3 regions of the Promicromonospora sp. NPDC060271 genome follow, and region 3 is predicted to be linked to each of the others. Evidence: riboswitches for the same ligand, from Rfam matches in the RefSeq annotation. Region 3 holds a riboswitch; each other region holds the start of a gene.

Region 1 (4,414 bases), on a different contig from region 3:
AGGCGGCCCCAACTGGCACCTCTCACACCTCGACGAGCACCGCCTGGACCTCCAGGACGAGGTCCTGGACGAGGCCGACGGCGTCCCGCCGCAGGCCGCACAGGCGATAGCCAAGGCCGACGTGGCCGAGCTGGAGGGCAAGAAGGCCCAAGCCCTCCGCCTCTTGAAAGAGGCAAGCGAAGACTGACCCGACCTGACCTACGAGGGGTGGGGGAAGGAGAGGTGCGGCCGGCCTCGCTCACGGGCCCCAGGGGCCCTCGGCTACGGCTTGACGGCCGGCCGCACCTCTCCTTCCCCCACCCCGGACGGAACCAGAAAAACTCAGCGCGAAACAGCCAACGCCTGCTCCAGATCCTCGATCAGATCGAGCGTGTCCTCCAGGCCTACCGACAGTCGCACGGTCGTCTCCGCGATGCCAACGGCGGCGCGCCCCACCGCACCGAGCTTGCGGTGCGTGGTGGTCGCGGGATGCGTGACGAGCGACTTCGCGTCCCCGAGGTTGTTCGAGATGTCGATCACCTGGAGCGCGTCGAGGAACCCGAAGGTCCGCTTCTTCGCGGTCTCGGCGTCCGTGCCCTCCGGCACCGCGAGGTCGAACGTGACCACGGTGCCGCCCCCGCTCATCTGCGCGCGAGCGAGCTCGGCCTGCGGGTGGGAGTCGAGGAACGGGTAGCGCACGGTGCCCACCCCTGGCAGCTCCTCCAGGGCCCGCGCGACGGCGAGCGCGCTCGCGCCCTGTGCCGCGAGCCGCACCGGCAGCGTCTCCAGCCCCTTGATCAGCGTCCACGCGTTGAAGGGTGAGAGCGACGGCCCGGTGTTGCGGATGAACGTCTGCACGGGCCCGGTCACGTACTCGGTGGTGCCGAGGATGGCGCCGCCCAGCACACGCCCCTGCCCGTCGATGTGCTTGGTCGCGGAGTAGACGACGACGTCGGCGCCCAGCTCCAGCGGCCGCTGCAGCAGCGGGGTGGCGAACACGTTGTCGAGCACGACGGTCGCCCCGGCGGCGTGCGCGAGGTCGGCGACGGCGCGCACGTCCACGATGTCCTGCATCGGGTTGGAGGGCGTCTCGAAGAACACGACGTCGGCGGGCGTCGAGAGCGCCTCCTCCCACTGGGCGAGCACGTGCCCGTCCACGTAGTCGGTGCGCACGCCCCACTTCTTGAAGACCTCCTCGAAGATCACGACGCTGGACCCGAACAGGGCCCGGGCCGCGACGATCCGCGATCCGGACTGCACGAGCGCGGCGAGCGACGTGAAGACCGCTGACATCCCGGTCGCCGTCGCGTAGCAGGCCTCAGCGCCCTCCAGCAGGCGCAGACGCTCCTCGAACGTGTGGACCGTCGGGTTGCCGTAGCGCGAGTAGACGAACCGGTCGAGGTCGCCGGCGAAGGCGGCCTCCGCCTCGGCCGCCGAGTCGTAGACGTAGCCCTGGGTGAGGAACAGCGCCTCGCCCGTCTCCTGGAACTCGGTCCGCTGGTGACCGCCGCGGACGGCGAGCGTCGCGGGTCGGACGTGCCGGGGGAGCGGCTTGCGGCCGGACCCGCCGGGGGTCGCGTCGGGCGGGAAGGCTCCGGTGACCGTCACTGAGCGCCCTCCGTCCAGGGCAGCCCGGCGACCTTCCAGCCCTGCTGGTCGCGGACGCCGTCGGCGCCGGGCGCACCCTCGAAGCCCTCCAGCACGTTGTACGACGGCGCGATGCCTGCCGCCGTGGCGAGCCGTGCCGCGCCGATCGAACGCTGGCCGGAGCGGCACAGGAACACGACCGGACCGTCCGTCACGCCCGCGGCCTTGAGCTCCTCCAGGAACTGCTGGTTGGGGCGGCCGCCGGCCCGCACCCACTCGCTGAACACCGGCTGCTTCTCGAGCGAGGCGGTGTCGGGGATGCCGATAGCGCGCCACTCGCCCTCGGTGCGGACGTCCACGAGGGTGGCGGCCGGGTCCGCGGCGAGCAGGTCCCAGGCCTGCTGGGGCGTGAGGTCGCCGGCGTAGCCGTCGGCGGGGCGGGCTTCGCTGTGCGCGGGGACGCTCATGTGCTCCTCCATCGGTCGTGGCGGTAGCACCCTCGTCCGTTCTCGCCAGGCCGGTATGACAGGGCGGGAACGCTGGGTTGCTGCGGCGTCGTCGTGCCACGTCACTCGGCCGCTCGGGATGGTCGCTTTGATCCTACGACACGACGTCCGGTAGGTGGGATGCTGTCTCGCACTCTGGTCGGGGCTAGGGTCGCGGTGTGGATGGCACTGTGGACAAGCCTGTGGAAGCTGTGGATAGCCCTGTGGATGAAGCCAGGGACGACCGGGAGCTGACCGGCGACGTCCCCGGCTGGCCGGTGCCGGCGTGGCCGGCCGAGGTGCGTGAGCACTCCGCGATGTACCGGGCCGACGCCGACCGGATCGCCGCGCTCATCTCACAGCCGGAGCGACCGGATCGTGAGACCAGTATCTGAGACGAGCGTTGACAGGAATTTTGCCGCAGCACAGGATGACGTCAGGTCATGAGTGCCAGCGTCAAGCCCCGGCTCGCTGGTCGGCAACCCTCCTACCGCGGTGGGGTGCCCCGGGTGACGACCTGGCCGCGTGCAGCCGCGCGTGGCAAGCGCGGGGGAACCTCCCCCAGGACTGTGCTGGAGGACGTCATGTCTGCAACCACCCTCACCCGTGACGGCGCGGTCGCCGACGTCGCCCCGCTGCGGCCCGTCGTCGGCGGCGAGACGCTCGTCCCGCTGGTGGACGGCAGCCGGGTCCCGTACGCGAACCTCGACGTCGCCGCGTCGGCGCCGGCCCTGCAGGCCGTGGCCGACCGCGTCACCCAGGTGCTGCCCCTGTACGCCAGCGTGCACCGCGGCGCCGGGTACCTCTCCCAGGTGAGCACAGCGCTCTACGAGACCGCCCGCCGCACCATCGGTGCGTTCGTCGGCGCCCGCGAGGACGACCTGACGATCATCACGCGGAACACGACCGACTCCCTCAACCTGCTGGCCGGCTGCATCCCCGCGCAGGCCGACGGCGCGCCGGGCCGGGTGCTCGTGCTCGACGTCGAGCACCACGCGAACCTGCTGCCCTGGCAGCGCGGTACCGACGCGACCGTGGTGACCGGTGGCGCGACGGTCGCCGAGACGCTCGACCAGATCCGCGAGGAGCTGTCCGACGCCGCCGCCGCGGGACGCCCGTTCGCCCTCCTCGCCCTCACCGGCGCCTCCAACGTGACGGGGGAGTCGCTCCCGGTCGACAAGATCGTCGCGATCGCTCACGAGTACGGCGCCCGCGTGGTGCTCGACGGCGCCCAGCTCGTACCCCACCGCCGCATCTCCCTGGAGACCACCGGCGTCGACTACCTCGCCTTCTCCGGGCACAAGACCTACGCCCCGTTCGGCGCGGGCGCGCTGGTGGGCCGCCGCGACTGGCTCGACGCAGGCACGCCGTATCTCGCGGGCGGCGGCGCCGTGCGGCGCGTGCGGGTGGCAGGCACCGAATGGCACGAGGGCCCCGCCAGGCACGAGGCCGGATCCCCCAACGTCATCGGTGCGGTGGCGCTGGCAGCGGCGTGCGAGGAGCTCGCCGCGCTCGCTCCCGCCGACGTCGCGGCGCACGAGAACGCGCTCCGCCGTCGGCTCGTGTCGGGGCTCGAGGCGATCGACCGCGTCGAGGTCGTGCGCGTGTGGGCAGACGCCGTCGACCCGGTGGGCGTGGTGACGTTCACCGTGGCGGGCTACGACCCGGGCCTCGTGGCGGCATACCTGTCCGCCGAGCACGGGATCGGCGTGCGCGACGGCCGGTTCTGCGCCCACCCGCTGCTCGGCCGCCTCGGGTTCGACGCCGGTGCGGTGCGCGCCTCGGTCGGCGTCGGCACCGCAGGCGAGGAGGTCGAGCGCCTGATCTCGGCGGTGGGCCGGCTGGTGGCCGAGGGCCCGCAGGCCGGGTACGACGTCGTCGACGGGCTCTGGGTCGTGACCGACGACCCGCGCCCCGTCCCGGAGGGCTCAGGGCTCGCCGGCCTGCTGGCGACCGCCGCCCTGGGCTTCGACGAGAACTTCGGCTGCCTCCCGGACGAGGCGTAGCACGTGTCAGACGGGCAGGTCACCCGAGTGACCTGCACGTCTGACACGTCAGAGGGGGAACGTGCGCGGGCGGGGGAGCTCCGCCTCCAGCTGGGCCGCCAGCGCCAGCAGGGTGAGCTCGCCGCCCGGCCTGCCGACGATCTGCACGCCCATCGGCAGGCCCGCCGGCGCCTCGGGGGTGGCCTCGGTCCAGTGCGTCGGCACGGTGATCGCCGGCAGTCCCGCGACGTTGAGCATCGACGTGAACGGCGTGTACTGGCACTGCTGCTCGAAGTTCCGCTCGGGGTCCTCGGCGTCGTACCAGCCGATGGGCCGGGGCGTGAGGGCGAGGGCGGGCGTCAGCACGGCGTCGTACGC
Region 2 (4,414 bases), on a different contig from region 3:
CGTTGAGTGCTGGATATTCGCCCTTCCAACGGGCGTTGCGGGGCGAATATCCAGCACTCAACGAGGGGTCAGAGGGTGGCTCGGACCTCTTCAGTTGCGCGCACCAGGTTGCGGAGCGACTCCTTGGTCTCCGCGTAGGCGCGCGTCTTGAGGCCGCAGTCCGGGTTGACCCAGACCAGGCGCGGGTCGATCGACTTGGCGGCGAGCCGCACGAGCTCGGTCACCTCCTCGACCGACGGCACGCGCGGGCTGTGGATGTCGTAGACGCCCGGCCCGATGCCGCGCCCGTAGCCCGCGTCGGCCAGCTCGGGCACGATCTCCATGCGGGACCGCGCCGCCTCGACCGACGTCACGTCGGCGTCCAGACCGTCGATCGCGCCGATGACCTGGCCGAACTCCGAGTAGCACAGGTGCGTGTGCACCTGGGTCGCGGTGCCGGCCCCGGCGGTCGAGAGCCGGAACGAGCGCACCGACCAGTCGAGGTAGCCGGGGTGGTCGGCCTTGCGCAGCGGCAGCAGCTCGCGCAGTGCGGGCTCGTCCACCTGCACGACGCCGATGCCCGCCTCCTCCAGGTCCGTCACCTCGTCGCGGAGGGCCAGGGCGACCTGGTCGGCCGTGTCGCCCAGCGGCAGGTCGTCGCGGACGAACGACCACGCCAGGATGGTGACCGGGCCCGTGAGCATGCCCTTGACCGGCTTGTCGGTGAGCGACGCCGCGTACGCGGTCCACTCCACGGTCAGCGGCGCGGGCCGGGACACGTCGCCCCACAGGATCGGCGGGCGCACGCAGCGCGACCCGTACGACTGCACCCAGCCGTGCACCGTCGTCACGAAGCCGTCGAGCTGCTCCGCGAAGTACTGCACCATGTCGTTGCGCTCGGGCTCGCCGTGCACCAGCACGTCCAGGCCCAGCTCCTCCTGGAGGGCGACGGTGCTCGCGATCTCGGCGCGCATGGCGGCCGTGTACTCGGCGTCGGACAGCTCACCGCGCACCCAGGCCGCCCGGGTCCTGCGGATCTCCGCCGTCTGCGGGAACGAGCCGATGGTGGTGGTCGGCAGCGGCGGCAGGTCGAGCCTCGCCTGCTGGGCCGCGGCCCGCTCGGCGTACGGCGCGCGTTCGACGTCGGCGGCGGTCAGCGCAGCGGTCCGCTCCCGCACCTCCGGTACGACGACGCCGGGCGCCTGGGCGCGGGACCGTACGGCCGCCGTCGACTCGGCGAGCGCGTCGGCGACCGCCGGCCGGCCGGCGGTCAGGCCGGCCGCCAGCGTGACGACCTCGGCGACCTTCTGGTCGGCGAACGCGAGCCATGACTTCAGGCCCGCGTCGAGGCGCGGCTCGTCGGCGACGTCGTGCGGCACGTGCAGCAGAGAGGTCGAGGTGCCGACGGCGACCGCCCCGGCCCCGAGCCCCGTGCCCGGCGCGGTCAGGCCTTCGAGCGTGGTCAGGCGGGCGTCGAGGTCGGCGCGCCAGATGTTGTGCCCGTCGATGACGCCGGCCACCAGGGTCTTGGTCGCCAGGCCCGGGACGGGGCCGGTCGGGACGGCGCCCTTGACGAGGTCGACGGCGATCGCCTCGACGTCCGTGCCCGCCAGCAGCGCGAGCCCGTCGCCGGCCTCGCTGCGCAGGTCGCCGTACGGCGCCGTGACCAGGATCGCGGGACGCTCGGCCGGGCCGTCCGCGCCGGCCGCGTCGGAGGCGGTGGGGGAGAGGTCGGTGGCGAGCCGCGTGTAGGCCCGGCGCACGGCGTCGGCCACCTCGGAGAACGGGACGTCCAGCAGGTCCGTGACCAGGGCGGGCTCGTCGAGCTGTACCCAGGGCGCGCCCGCGGCGGCCAGGGCGCGCAGCACGTCGGCGTAGGCGGCGACGACGTCGTCGAGCCGGTCCAGCGGGCGGAAGCCCTCGGGTGCCTTGTCGGCTGCCTTGCTGAGCAGCAGGAACGTCACCGGGCCCACCAGGACGGGGCGGGTCACGACTGCCTGGCCGTCGTCGGCGGGCCGGGCGAGCTCCGTGAACTGGCGCACGACGCGGTCGTCCACGAACCCGATCGGGGTGTCCGGCCCGATCTCCGGGACGAGGTAGTGGTAGTTCGTGTCGAACCACTTGGTCATCTCGAGCGGCGGCTTGTCGCCCTCGCCGCGGGCCAGCGTGAAGTAGCCCTCCAGGGAGAGAGCGCCGGCGCTCTCGTCGGTCGAGCCTGCCGGGACCAGGTCCCGGAACCGCTCGGGCACCGCGCCCAGCAGGGCGACGACGTCGAGCACCTGGTCGTAGAACGAGAACGAGCCGGGGACGGCGGCCGTGCCGTCCAGGCCCAGCCCGGCGAGATGCCGGGCCGTGGTCAGCCGCAGGTCACGGGCTGTGGCCTCCAGCTCGTCGGCCGTGGTGCGCCCGGCCCAGAACGACTCGACAGCGCGCTTGAGCTCGCGCCGTCGGCCGATGCGCGGGTAGCCCAGGATCGTGGCGGGGGGAAGGTGCGTGAACTCGACTGCCATGCGTATCAGCTCCATCGGACCTGGCGTTAGCACCTTGCCCGGAATTGGCGCTCCGGAGGCAGGTTGCTGCGGTGTCGTTGAGCCAGGACTCTCGACCGCTCTGGATGATTGACCTGGATCGTAAGCATGACCGCGATGTGAGCGGAAAAGCGTCCACCCCTCAAGACGATCGCGTCGTGGCTGGTGAGCGGCCGAAAAGTGGGCCAAGCGGCGCGGTCGATCTGCGGGTCGCCCGACGACCATGCGGTTGCTGCCAGGCGAGGCCCCGATCTGGCAGCAGGTGCATGGTCAAGTCGGTGCCATAAGCAGAGTTATGGCAGTGCCCGGCCGGCTCGGCATTCGGTGATGGATGCTGGCGTTCTCCCCACACAGCATCCCCGCACAGAGAAGGTCGCAACCACGATGCCGAAGATCCTGATGGTCCTGTCCGCCGCGAACAGCCTGCGCCTGGCCGACGGGACCGCGCACCCCACCGGCTACTGGGCCGAGGAGGTCGCCGCGTCGCACCGCACGCTGACCGCCGCCGGTGCCACGGTCGACCTCGCGACGCCCGGCGGCGTGCGGCCAACCGTCGACGAGATCAGCCTGGACGAACGAGGTGGCGTGGCCGCCGCCGACGCCGCGGAGTTCCGCGCCTACCTGGACTCCATCGCGGACCAGCTCGCCCACCCGCTCGCGCTGGCCGACGTCCGCGTCGACGACTACGACGCCATCTACATCCCCGGTGGCCATGCCCCCATGGCCGACCTCGTGTCCGACGCCGACCTCGGCCGGCTGCTGGTCGCCGCGAACACGCGGCGGACGACGGTGGCCGCGCTCTGCCACGGCGCCGCCGCGCTGCTGAGCGCCGAGACCCCGGACGGCGCCTTCGCCTATGCGGGACGCGAGCTCACCTCCTTCACGGACGAGGAGGAGCGCCAGGGCGGCCTCGGGGACGGCGCGCCGTTCCTCGTGGAGACCGAGCTGCGCGAACGGGGCGCCGTCGTCAGGACCGGCGCGCCCTGGAGCAGCACAGTGGTCCAGGACGGCAACCTCATCACCGGGCAGAACCCCCGGTCCAGCACCGCGACAGCCGAGGCGGTGCTCGAGGCGCTCGCCGGACGCTGACACCCGCCGTCGGGCCGGCACGGTTAGCCTGAGCACCAGGCAAGGCTGGGCCGCAACTTCGGGGGACGGATGGTGACGCGGGTGCCGGGACTCGACCTCCTCGCGACGTTCCTGGAGGTCTACCGCACCGGCTCACTGTCCGCCGCGGCGGAGCGCCTGGGCGTGAGCCAGCCCGCCGTCACGGGGCAGCTCGCGCGGCTCGAGGAACAGCTCGGGGCGCGGCTGTTCGTGCGGTCGCGCAAGGGCGCCGAGCCCACCGAGCGGGCCGTTGCGCTGGCCGCCCAGGTCGGACTGCACGTGGACGAGCTCCGGGCCGCGCTGGGCCCTGGGGACGCGACCCCGGCGGTCCGGGGGCTCGTCCGGATCGGCGGCGCGGCCGAGATGATGACCGTTCGGGCGCTGCCCGCCCTCGCGCCCCTGGTCGCCCAGGGCCTGCAGGTCCGGGTCGCGCTCGGCCTCGGGGACGAGCTGCTGGCCGCGCTGGCCGCCGGCCACCTCGACCTGGTCGTGGCGTCGGTACGCCCCCGGCAGGACGCCGTCGTGGCGACGCCGCTGGTCGACGAGGAGTTCCTGCTCGTGGGCCCGGCGTCGCTGGCCCACACGGTCGACCCCGTGCGGCTCGCCGCCGACCCGGTCGTCGCGCTGTCGCACCTGCCGCTGGTCGCCTACGCGGAGGAGCTCCCGATCGTGCGCCGCTACTGGCGCAGCGAGTTCGGCCGCAGGCCGCCCAACACGACGTCCCTCGTGGTCCCGGACCTGCGCGCGGTGCTGGCGGCGGTGACCGCCGGGGCCGGCGTCTCGGTGCTGCCGCGGTACCT
Region 3 (4,414 bases):
GCCAGGACTTCGCGCTCGCCCACGGCTGGGTGCCGCGCGACGTCGACGAGTCGGTGTCCTGGGGCCTGGAGGGCTACATCAACGACGCGGGCCTCGCGCGGATGGCCGCGGCGCTCGCGGACGCGCCGGGTACCCCCGACGCCCGCCGGCGCGCCCTGCGCGACGAAGCCGCCTACCTGCGGCAGAGCTCGCTCGGGTACGTGCACCTCTTCGACGCCCGCACGGGGTTCTTCCGGGGACGCGACCGGGACGGGTCGTTCGGCTCCGGCCCGTTCGACCCGGACGAGTGGGGCGGCGACTACACCGAGTCCGACGCGTGGAACTTCCTGTTCCACCCGGTGCACGACGGCGCGGGCCTGGCCGCCCTGCACGGCGGCCGCGCGGGGCTGGAGCGGCTGCTGGACCGGTTCTTCGCCACGCCGGAGCGGGCGGACAAGCCAGGCACCTACGGGTCCGTGATCCACGAGATGGTCGAGGCGCGCGACGTCCGGATGGGCCAGTTCGGCCAGTCCAACCAGGTGTCCCATCACATCGCCTACGCGTGGCTGTTCGCCGGCCGGCCGGACCGCACGCAGGGGACCGTGCGCGAGGTCCTGGCCCGGCTGTGGACCGGCAACGAGATCGGGCAGGGCTACCACGGCGACGAGGACAACGGCGAGATGTCGGCCTGGTACGTCCTGTCCGCCCTGGGGCTGTACCCGCTGGAGATCGGGTCCTCGCGCTGGGCGGTCGGCTCGCCGCTCTTCGAGCGCGCGGTGGTGCACCGGCCCGACGGCGACCTCGTGGTCGAGGCACCGGGCGCGGCCGACCGCTGGTACGTGGCGGGGCTGGAGCTGTCGGACGTCGATGGCGCGGCCCGGGCGGTGGAGGCGCCGTCGGTGGAGCACGGCGACCTGACCGGGGGAGCGACCCTCCGGTTCGCCATGTCCGGGACGCCGACGAGCTGGGGCATGCCGGCGTCGGCGGGCCCGGCGGGTGCGGGCAGCGGCCCGGACGGCGAGCCGGTCCGGCCGTGGCAGCGGGCCGACGGCGGCTGGCACGGCGTCGACGGGCCCCTGCCACGGCTGACGGACGGCGACCTGACGACGGCCGCCGAGGTAGCGGGTGTGCTCGAGTGGCGTCCGTTCGGCAACGTCCCGGAGGGTGCCGTGCTCCGTGCGTACACGCTGACGTCGTCTGCGGGGCCGGATCGGCAGCCGCCGTCGGCGTGGCGCCTGGTCGCGGACGACGGCCGCGTGCTGGATGAGCGGTCCGGCGAGCAGTGGCCCTGGCCGGGTCATCTGCGCCCGTTCGTGCTGGCCGAGCCGGTACCGCTGACCGGCCTGAGGCTGGAGACCGGCGAGGGCGGCGTGCTCGCCCAGGTGGAGCTGCTCGCCGACTGAACCGAGGCGCTGAGGGGTGGGCCGGGAGAACAGGTACCCCGCGGAGTGTGTTGCTGAGAGTAGACGACGTCCACTCTCAGCAACACACCTGCCCCGCGTGGTCTTTCCCGGCGGTCCCGCGCGGTTCCGGTATGTGAGATCTGACCATGGATCGTTGACTTCTATCGGTTCCATTCGTATGTTCTCTGACATCCAGAAGAACCGCACTAATCCGATCGGAAAGATGTAGTAATCCTGGACAGGTCATGAGCTCCGACGCGAAGCCCCGGCTGGTCGGACGGCAACCCCCCGCGCGGGTGGGTGCCCCGGGTGAGGACCAGGCCACCGCCGTCCGGCGGATGACAACACGCGTCGCTCGCCGCTGGGCGAGCAGGTGAGGAGAACGACGATGACCCGGAGCGCTGCCCCCGCCGTCCACGTGTCCCTGCCGTCCTGGAACATCTCCCCGCGGGCCGGTGCTGCCCCGCGCACGGGCATGTGTTGTCGCCGCTCCGTCCGCTGACCGCGGCAGACCTCGACCCTCCTCCTCCCATACCTTCCGGCAGCCACGCTCCCGGGGTGACCCAGCAATGCCGAAGTGCGCAGACCGTGCGCCGCCGGCTGGGACGCCCGGGTGCCGCCGCGCAGCCGTAGCCCCGAACGGAGCCCCGCCGTGCCGTACCCACCGCAGCCCACCTCCATCACCTCCGCCTCCTCCTCGCTCCGTCCCGTCGTGCTCGGCGTGGACCTCACCTCGGCCGGTGCCCGTCCCGGCGCGCACCGCGCCCGCGGCCCGATCCCGCCCCGCGCGTTCGACGGCGAACGCTTCCTCCAGCTCGTCCGCACCGCCGACCGTGCGCTGCTCGACCTCGTCACCCTCGACGAGGGCTTCCTGCTGCACCCCGGCCGTGGCCAGGTGACCGCTCGGCTCGACACCGTGGTCGCGGCGGCTCGCGCGGCCCGGGTCACGACGGGGATCGGCCTGGTCGCCGCCGTCGACACCGTCCACACCGAGGCGGCGCACACCGCCGTCGCCCTCAGCAGCGTCGACCGCGCGAGCAGCGGCCGGGCGGGCTGGCAGGCCGTCCGGCAGACGGCGGTCCCCGAGCCCGACGAGGCCTGGGCGTCCCGGGTCGAGCTGGGCATCCAGTCCGTGCACCGGGTGTGGACGGGTCGGCCCGGCACCGGCTCGGGCGCGGTCGAGCTCGACGCCGAGGGCCGCTTCCGCGTCGACCACGACGGCATCCGGTTCGCGATCCGCAGCCGCCCGAACCGTGGCGGGGCGGCACTGTCCCGGGTGCGTCCGCCGGTCGTCCTGCGCGTGCGCTCCGAGGCGAGCGCCAGGCTGGCGGGGCGCACCGCCGACGTCGTGCGGATCGCCGTGCGAGACGCCGCACAGGCGGTCCGGCTGCGGCGGCTCGTGCGCGACTCGGCGCTGTCCGCCGGACGCGACCCGGAGGAGTTGCGGGTGCTCGCCGAGGTGTACGTGGTGCTCGCCGCCGAACGGGCCAGCGCCCAGGCCCGGCTGGAGCTCGTCGAGGCGCTCGAAGGTCCGGAGCCCGGGCGCGGCGCGCACGTCGTCGCGGACACGCCGGACGAGCTGGCGGTCCTCGTCGCCGACTGGGCCGCCGTCGGCGCCGCCGACGGGTTCCTGCTGCGCCCGTCGTCACTCAGCGCGGACCTCGACGCGATCACCGACCACCTCGTGCCGGCCCTGCAGCGGGCCGGGCTGTTCCGTACCGAGCGCACGGAGACCACGCTGCGTGGATCGCTCGGGCTGCGCGACGGCGCCGCCGCTTCCCGCGCGCTGCCGACGGGCCGGCTGCTGAGCGCCTGACGGCTACCCCTGGGCGGCGGCCCCCCGACGGGCCGCCGTCAACCATCGATCCTTGAGGAGAACATCATGAGCACCCCTGAGCTGCGCAACCCTGAGAACGCCGGCGCCAAGGTTGCGGGCGGCGCGCTGCTGATCGACGTCCGCTCCGCGGCGGGCCGGGCGGCGACCGGCGAGATCCCCGGCGCCACGCTCGTCGACCGGAGCAACCTCGACGCGCTGTTCGGGCCGTCGGACAACCCCGCGATCACCCTCGACACACCGGTCGTCGTCGTGTGCGGCTCGGTCGACGGCTCCGGCCCGGTCGCCGAGGCGCTCGCGGCGCGCGGCTACACCGACGTCTCGCACGTCGAGGGCGGGTTCCCTGCCTGGAAGGACGCCGGCCTGCCCGCGACCGAGCCCGAGCCGAGCGCCGCACCGAGCGCTGCGCCATGACCGGGTTCGCCACCCGGCAGGTGCACGCAGGCGGCGCGGAGCGCGACGCCGGAGGGGCCGGCGCCGCACAGAGCGCGTCACAGAGCGCCGCACGGAGCACCGCACCGGAGCGCCGTCCGACCCCACGCGCCACGCCGGTCTACCTGACCGCCGGGTTCGAGTTCGAGGAGTGGGAGCAGGCAGGCGGCCACTTCGGCGGAGGCCAGGGTTACGCCTACACCCGCACCGGCAACCCGACCACCACCGCGGTCGAGCGCCGGATCGCGGCGCTCGAGGGCGGTGCGGACGCCCTGTTCGTGGCGAGCGGCCAGGCGGCCGTCACCGTCGCGCTGCTCGGCCTGGTCGCGGCCGGGCAGCGTGTGCTGGCCGCCGCCAGCCTGTACGAGGGGACGCGCGGGCTGCTCCTGGAGAACCTGCCGCGCCTCGGCATCGAGGCCGACTTCGTCGACGACGCCGCCGACCCGGCCGCGTGGGAGCGCGCGATCCGCCCCGAGACCCGGGTGCTGTTCCTCGAGTCGATCCCCAACGCCCGCAACGACCTGCCCGACCTCGCTGCCGTGGCCGACGTCGCGCACGCCAACGGGCTGGCGCTCGTCGTGGACAACACGCTCGCCACGCCCTACCTGCTGCGTCCGATCGAGCACGGGGCCGACGTCGTGGTGCACTCCGCGAGCAAGTTCCTGGCCGGGCACGGTTCGGTGCTGGGCGGCGTCGTCGTCGACTCCGGGACGTTCGACGCCGCCGCGTCGGGCGCGCTCTACCCGCACCTCGTGGCGCCGTCGCG

The links. A riboswitch is a leader RNA that binds a small molecule or an ion and turns the genes downstream of it on or off. The one in region 3 is predicted to bind S-adenosylmethionine.
Region 1: linked by a shared signal. The riboswitch ahead of ACFWE2_RS19195 (aminotransferase class V-fold PLP-dependent enzyme) and the one ahead of ACFWE2_RS07560 (LLM class flavin-dependent oxidoreductase) in region 3 are both predicted to bind S-adenosylmethionine.
Region 2: linked by a shared signal. The riboswitch ahead of metE (5-methyltetrahydropteroyltriglutamate--homocysteine S-methyltransferase) and the one ahead of ACFWE2_RS07560 (LLM class flavin-dependent oxidoreductase) in region 3 are both predicted to bind S-adenosylmethionine.

The regions. Positions count from the first base shown of each region.
Region 1 is NZ_JBHXBG010000140.1:2,272-6,685, reverse strand. Features, by position in the region: gene ACFWE2_RS19215 (glycoside hydrolase family 3 N-terminal domain-containing protein) at 1-187, shown strand, start outside; gene ACFWE2_RS19210 (O-succinylhomoserine sulfhydrylase) at 322-1,587, opposite strand; gene ACFWE2_RS19205 (rhodanese-like domain-containing protein) at 1,584-2,033, opposite strand; gene ACFWE2_RS19200 (hypothetical protein) at 2,276-2,446, shown strand; SAM riboswitch class IV at 2,491-2,604, shown strand; gene ACFWE2_RS19195 (aminotransferase class V-fold PLP-dependent enzyme) at 2,636-4,057, shown strand; gene ACFWE2_RS19190 (amidase) at 4,106-4,414, opposite strand, start outside.
Region 2 is NZ_JBHXBG010000065.1:15,971-20,384, reverse strand. Features, by position in the region: gene metE (5-methyltetrahydropteroyltriglutamate--homocysteine S-methyltransferase) at 69-2,489, opposite strand; SAM riboswitch class I at 2,498-2,600, opposite strand; gene ACFWE2_RS12135 (type 1 glutamine amidotransferase domain-containing protein) at 2,892-3,596, shown strand; gene ACFWE2_RS12130 (LysR family transcriptional regulator) at 3,678-4,414, shown strand, end outside.
Region 3 is NZ_JBHXBG010000032.1:4,321-8,734, forward strand. Features, by position in the region: gene ACFWE2_RS07555 (GH92 family glycosyl hydrolase) at 1-1,382, shown strand, start outside; SAM riboswitch class IV at 1,624-1,735, shown strand; gene ACFWE2_RS07560 (LLM class flavin-dependent oxidoreductase) at 2,035-3,198, shown strand; gene ACFWE2_RS07565 (rhodanese-like domain-containing protein) at 3,265-3,630, shown strand; gene ACFWE2_RS07570 (O-acetylhomoserine aminocarboxypropyltransferase/cysteine synthase family protein) at 3,627-4,414, shown strand, end outside.